DNA from 2 places in the Streptomyces sp. NPDC055962 genome. Region 1 is predicted to be linked to the other one. Evidence: riboswitches for the same ligand, from Rfam matches in the RefSeq annotation. Region 1 holds a riboswitch; the other holds the start of a gene.
What was found. Region 1 has a riboswitch for cobalamin ahead of ACFC51_RS28400 (ABC transporter substrate-binding protein). Riboswitches for the same ligand answer to the same signal wherever they lie in the genome.
Positions count from the first base shown of each region.

Region 1 (3,325 bases):
CGGGACGGCGCCGCGCACGGCTCATGCACGCGGGCGCCCGGCCAGTCCGCAGTCTCCGCACATCGAGCCGCGCGGCGCGCGGTAGTAGAGGCAGCAGCTCCGGCGGCGGAAGGCGAGTTCGGGTCCGGTGAGCACGCCCGTGCCCGCCAGTCGTCCGGTGTCCAGGAGCGTGGCCGTCAGGGCGGTGAGCGGTCGGCGTACATCGGGGCGTGCCGCAAGCAGGGCGTGGGCCGCCCCGGCGAGGGCCGACGCCGAGTTGCCGTCCAGCAGGCGCGGGGCGACCTTGACGCGCAGTCCGTCGGACAGTGCCGACAGATGGCGTGTCACCTGCTGGTAGAGAGCACGGGGTGCACCGTCGCCGAGCCGGTCGGCATACCAGCCGGCGGGGCGGGGCACCCTGAGGGCCGGTCCGTCGTCGGCGCGCTGGAGCCCCTCCAGATCGGGGACCATCCCGTGGAGTACGACGCAGGCCAGGGCCGGGGACCAGAGGCGGGCGGCGTGTCCGAGCTGGGCGACGGAGACGTCGATGCGTGCTTCGGGGGTGTGGTGGCGGCGGGCGACGGCCTCGGCGAGGTCGCTGAAGCCCTCCGCGTAGGAGCGGGCGAGCGGATGCCAGCCGTCGTCCTCGCCACCGATCCTGAGGGCGAAGAAGCCTCCGATCCCCGCCACGTCGTGCAGCGCGGCGGTGACGGATGCGGCTGGTGCGCGGGCGTCGTCCACGGGTCCTGCCTCTCGGTCCGGGCTGCCGTCGTCAAGGCCGGGGGGTCGTGTGCCGGCGTGGCGGTGTGAGGGTGCAGAGGTCGGGAACATCCGGCTGGGGTAGGACTCCTGGCCCGCCGGCCGTGGCCCATGCGGCGATGTTTTCGGTGGCGTCCGGATCGTTGACCAGTCTCGGCGAGACGGGTCGTGCGCCGACCGCAGGGCCCTCGGCGGAGGGCTGCACGACGATGACGTCGGCCTGCTCGCAGAGGTCCGGACAGGCGCAGAACCGGACCGGCGCCCGGGCACTCAGCCGCTCGGTCCGGGCGGCGTGGTCCACGCCGGTCACCTTCGGGGTGCCGCAGCAGCAGTCACGGCACAGGACGATCCGGCAGGGAACAGGTTCGCGGCCGGTCGGGAGGGTGCGGGCAGGCATGCGGGATCGTTCCTCTCTTCCGGGGAGACCCGCCCCGGTGGTCCGTCGAGGAGGCGACCGCGTGAGTCTCCTGGCTCTCGGGTCGAAGCTCGCGCCGCGCCTTCCCACCCGTGGGGGCAGTGGTCGTGTGCGGGGCTCGCTCGCCGATCACAGTGGCGGGACCGCGCCGGATTCTCACCGGCTTCCTCGGACCGCAGTCGCCTGTTGCTCCGGTCATACTTCCACCCTTTCGCTGTGGTGACAGCAGGGGGGCACTATGCCCGCGACGCGAAGAAACGTAATATCGCCAGGTCATCGCCGCGATGGGAATCAGGAAGCCGGTGTGAGTCCGGCACGGTCCCGCCACTGTGACCTGCGGTCCGTCCTCATCCGTACGCCGTGTGCAGAAGAGGAACCCGCCGGAAGTCAGGAGACTGGCCTGTCGCGGGCCCGTTCCGAGGAGCGCGGACTCCCCAGGAGGCTCTACGTGTATCCCTTGCCCACCCCTGCCCGCGCGGGTTCCTTCCCGGCCCGCCGGCACCCGGCCCTGCGGGGCGCGGCCGCGGCCCTTGCCCTGTCGGCCGCCCTGCTGACCGCTGGCTGCGGCTCGTCCGGCGGCAGCGCCGCGAAGCCCGCGGATACGGCGTCGTCACCGGAGGGCTTTCCGGTCACCATCGACAACTGCGGGGTCAGGACGACCTACGAGAGGCCGCCGTCCCGGGTGGTCACGATCCATCAGCATCCTGCCGAACTGATGCTCGCCCTCGGTCTGAAGGACCGCATGGTGGGCACCGCCTTCCCCGACTCGGCCGTCCTGCCCGAGTTGAGGAAGGACTTCGAGGCGATACCCGAACTCGCCCGGCGCGAGCCGTCCTTCGAGAAGATCCTCGATTCCGAACCCGACCTCGTCTACGGCGGCTACGGCAGTGCCTTCGCCGAGAAGGAAGGCCGCTCCCGGGAAGCGTTCGCCGACGCCGGGATCGACACGCAGCTCAACCGCGAGTACTGCGGAAGGAAGCGGGTGACGGTCGAGGACACCTACGCCGAGGTCCGCACCATCGGCAAGATCTTCGGCGTCTCCGGCCGTGCCGAGAAACTGGTCTCCGACCTGGAGGACCGCGTCGGCCAGGCGAAGTCCGCCGTCGAGGACCGGCCGGATGTGCCGGTCTTCGTCTACGACAGCGGAGACAAGAGCGCGTTCACGGCGGGCGGGAAGGGGCTGGGCACCGACCTGATCCGGCTGGCCGGCGGAAGGAACGTCTTCGCCGATCTGGACGACGTCTTCGGTGACGTCTCCTGGGAGCAGGTGGTGGAACGCCGCCCCGAGGTCATCGCCGTCTACGACTACGCCGGCTCCGGAAGCGTCGAGCAGAAGAAGAAGTTCCTGCTCGCCCAGGACGCCCTCGCCGACGTCCCCGCGGTGAGGAACAAGCGGTTCGTCGTCCTGCCCCTGACCGCGACGCTGGTCGGCATCCGCTCCGCGTACGCGGTGGACGACCTGGCCCGGGGGCTGCACCCGGAGAGCTTCCGGTGACGCCCGCCGCCACCGGGGCACCCGCCGGTCGGCCCGTGTCCGCCGGAAAGAGGTCCGGACCCGCGCCGGGCCGCCGCGCGCCCTTCGCGTGCGGACTGGGCGTGCTGGCCGCGCTGCTCGTGGCGTCCGCGACCGCGGGGCTGGCCATCGGCTCGGTCCACGTGCCACCCGGCCAGGTCTGGGGCATCGTGACGCACGCGCTCGGAGCCGACTGGACGGAAGCCGGCTGGTCGGGAGCGCGGGAGACCATCGTGCTCGACGTCCGGGCACCCCGTGTCCTGCTGGGGGCGGTGACCGGTGCCGGGCTCGCCGTGGTCGGCACCGCGATGCAGGCACTGATCCGCAACCCGCTCGCGGAGCCCTACCTGCTCGGGGTCTCCTCCGGGGCGTCCCTCGGCGCCGTCACGGTCATCGTCTTCGGCATGGGCTTCCTGGGACCGCTCTCCCTCTCCGGTGCCGCCTTCGCCGGCGCACTCGGCGCACTGGTCCTCGTCTACGTCACCGCCCGCGCCGGAGGACGCATCACCTCCACGCGGCTGGTGCTGTCCGGCGTGGCGATCGCGGCGGTGCTCACCGCCGTCCTGGACCTGCTGCTGCTCACCACGGACCGGGGCAACGAGGCCCGGGCCGTACTCGCCTGGACCCTCGGCGGCCTGGGCGGCGTCGACCGGGACACG
Region 1 is NZ_JBHJYN010000012.1:108,112-111,436, forward strand. It holds gene ACFC51_RS28390 ((2Fe-2S)-binding protein) at 22-720, opposite strand; gene ACFC51_RS28395 ((2Fe-2S) ferredoxin domain-containing protein) at 752-1,135, opposite strand; cobalamin riboswitch at 1,199-1,323, opposite strand; cobalamin riboswitch at 1,407-1,572, shown strand; gene ACFC51_RS28400 (ABC transporter substrate-binding protein) at 1,611-2,648, shown strand; gene ACFC51_RS28405 (FecCD family ABC transporter permease) at 2,645-3,325, shown strand, end outside.

Region 2 (3,325 bases), on a different contig from region 1:
GCACAGCAGCACGAGCCGGGTGCGGGCGACGTGCACCCCGAGGGCGGCCGCGGCGTCCTGACCGAAGGCGAAGGCGTCGAGGGTACGGGCGTGCCCGAGGCAGATCCCCAGGGTCACCACCAGCACGGCCGCGCACGTCCACACCTCGCTCCAGCCGACCCCGCTCAGCGAGCCGAGCAGCCAGAAGAGCACGCCCCGGGTCTGTTCGGCGTCGGCGGCGGTCATCACGACGAAGGAGGTGAGCGCGGAGAACAACTGCATGGCCGCGACCCCGGAGAGGACGACCCGGTCGGTGGACCCGCCGAGCGTGTGGCTGAGCAGCAGGACGAGACCGAACGAGCACAGCGCCCCCGCGAAGGCGCCGGCCGAGACCGACACCGCTCCCCCGCCGACCCCGAGGACGACGACCACGACCGCCCCCGTCGACGCTCCCGAGGAGACGCCGAGGACGAAGGGATCGGCGAGCGGGTTCCGCAGCAGCGACTGCATCACGGTGCCGCAGACCGCGAGCCCGGCACCGCACACCGCGGCGAGCAGGGTGCGGGGCATGCGCAGGTTCCAGATGATGCCGTCCCGGATCGGGGTCAGCCGCGCATCACCGAGGCCGAGGTGCGAGGCCACCGCCGACCACACGTCCGGGACGGAGATGCGGGCGGGGCCGATGGTGACGGCGACCGCGACGGACAGGAGCAGAAGGGCTCCTCCGGCGCTCCACAGGAGGCCGTCGCGCAGGACGCGCGCCCCGGCGGCCGGCCGTGCGGCGGAGGGCACCTGGACGCGTGTGTCCGGAGCGTGCCCGGTCTTCGTCACTTCGCGAGCCCGAACGAGCGCAGCCCGGCCGCGACACGCTCCACGCCCTCCACCGTGCGGATGGTCGGGTTCATCGCCTGACCGCTGAGCAGCACGTACCTCTTGTGCCGTACGGCGTCCAGGTTCTTCGTGGCGGGGTCGGACTCCAGGAACTCGATCTTCTTCCGGGCGTTCTCGGCCGTCTGCGACCTGCGGGTCAGATCGCCGATGACCAGGACGTCGGGGTTGCGGTCGGCGACCGTCTCCCAGTTGATCTGGGGCCATTCCTCGTGCGTGTCGTCGAAGACGTTCTTCGCGCCGAGCTCCTCGGTGATGATGCCGGGGGCGCCGCAGCAGCCCGCGAGGTAGGGGGCCTCGGCGTTGGCGAACCAGTAGAGGAGGGTGGCATCGGAGGCGTCGATGTCCGCGGTCGCCCTGTCGATGCGGCCCCGGAGGCTCGTGACCAGCTCCTCGCCCCTCTCCGGGACGCCGAACACCGCGGCCAGGTCGCGCACTTCGTCGTAGACGGGGTCCATCGTCAGCGGCTCGGCGCGGGAACCGTCACCGCTGCCCGTGTTGTCCTTGCCCACGCAGTCGGAGGGGGCGAGGTAGGTCGGCACGCCCAGGTCCTCGAACTGGTCGCGGGACGCCACTCCGCCCTTGCCGAGGGTCGATTCGAACGAGGCACTGACGAAGTCGGGTTCCTGGGCGAGGACCTTCTCGGAGGACGGCTGGTTCCCTGCGATGCGGGGAACGGTGGCCTCGTCCTTCTCCAGCCCCTTCATCACCGGGTCCGTCCAGGTCGCGGTGGCGGCGAGCCGGTCGGCGAGGCCCAGGGAGAGCAGGATCTCGGTCGATCCCTGGTTCAGGGAGACGGCGTGGTGCGGAGCGGCGTGGACGGTGACCGTACGGCCGCAGTTCTCCAGGGTCACGGGGTAGCCGTCGGCGGACCCCTCCCGCGCCGCGCCGTCGGATGTGCTCCCGCCTCCGCCGCAGGCGGTCAGGAGGACAAGTCCCGTGATGAGCAGGGCGGTTCGGCGTGCGGTGCTGGCTATGGGCGGCACAAGGTCCCTCTGCGGTTCTGGGCTCATGCGCGAAGCCCGTGACGGAGTTCCGCTCCCGGTACGGAAGCGGGTGCCAGCAGGTCTTCGGACTCGGGTTCGTCCGGACGGAGCGCCTTCCCGGTCCACCCGAGGGGTGATCCAGTGGCCGTGGCCCCGCCCGTCCCCCTCACCGCTGCGCGTCAGCTCCGGATTCGCACCGGATTCCCTGACTCCCCATGGAGTGTGACTGGCGTCTGCAAGCTATCACGCGGTGCGGCGACGGCTTCGAGGGCCGTCGCCGCCTCCGTTCCCGGCCGGGCTCGGCGGGTCAGCGCTTGGGGTGAACCGATTCGCCGCGGTCCGTCCGCGGTTTCCCGCACCGGCGGGCGAGCACGGACGTCGTGCCCCAGTAGGCCAGCAGGACCGCGCGCAGTCCAAGGGCCTCCAGGCGCTCGCCCACCCGGCTGCACACGGCCCGCTCCCCGCGTTCGGCACTCATCGGGCCTCCGCCGGGGAGGAGATCCAGGGGCCCTCCGGATCGTCGTAGGCGTCCGCGTAACCGGGCCCGGCGATCGGCCAGTCGGCGAGCAGCGCCTCGGGCAGGGCGAAGGAGTCGGCGAGTTCGCGCGCGTGCGCGGCGACGGCCGCGATCAGCTCCTCCCCGGTCTCCGCCAGCGCGTCGACCTGATCGCCGCTCAGGAGTCCCGCGGCCAGCAGATCGCCGCTGTTGCGGGCCACCCACTCGGTGGCGAACAGCCGCTCAAGCTCGCCCAGCCGGTCCCTGGCGGCTCCCTCGGGGAGCGCGGCGCGGGCCTCGGCGTACGCCTCGGCCGCCTGCCGGTACGCGAAGGCCTCGACCCCGCGCAGGGCGGGTCCCGAGGCCGCGTTCCAGCGGCCGAGCGCGTCGGCTTCGGGCGCGCGCACGACGCGCTCGCGGGCCCGCGCGAACCAGATCTCCTGGACGGAGGCGAGGAGCTTGCGCAGGAACAGCGGGTCGGACAGGTCCCCGGGGTTCGGTGGCCGGTCCGGGCCGCCGCCGGAGGGGTGCGCGGCGAACAGCATGTCGGCCGCCGCCTTCGCGTACAGGGCGATGTTGTCGCCCTCCGCGGTGATGGCGCCCTCGACGCCGGTGACGAGTTCGGTCATGCCGTTGTTCTCCAGCAGCGCCTGTGCGCCGCAGCGTTCGCGGCTCTCGACGATCACCTCGCGGGCCCGCCAGGTGATCCACGCCTTGGCCACGTCGACGAGCCGCCCCGCCTCCGCCCCGCCGTCCTCGTCCGTGCGCGTCTCCCACCGCTCCTGCGCCCTGCGGTACAGCAGGGTCATGGCGAAGACCGTGGCCATCGCCGAGGCGAGCGGCCCGTGGTGGGTCCGGTGGGCGTCGACCGGCACGGGCGGGGCCCCCCGGGTACCGGAGATCAGCCGGTGGCCGCCGTAGCGCACGGCGACGGCGAGGGTCGCGCGGGCGGATCCCGCGGCGCAGGCGCTCATGG
Region 2 is NZ_JBHJYN010000006.1:29,140-32,464, reverse strand. It holds gene ACFC51_RS18730 (FecCD family ABC transporter permease) at 1-810, opposite strand, end outside; gene ACFC51_RS18725 (ABC transporter substrate-binding protein) at 807-1,880, opposite strand; cobalamin riboswitch at 1,911-2,099, opposite strand; gene ACFC51_RS18720 (hypothetical protein) at 2,161-2,331, opposite strand; gene ACFC51_RS18715 (acyl-CoA dehydrogenase) at 2,328-3,325, opposite strand, start outside.
Region 2: another riboswitch for cobalamin. It lies ahead of ACFC51_RS18725 (ABC transporter substrate-binding protein); the one in region 1 lies ahead of ACFC51_RS28400 (ABC transporter substrate-binding protein).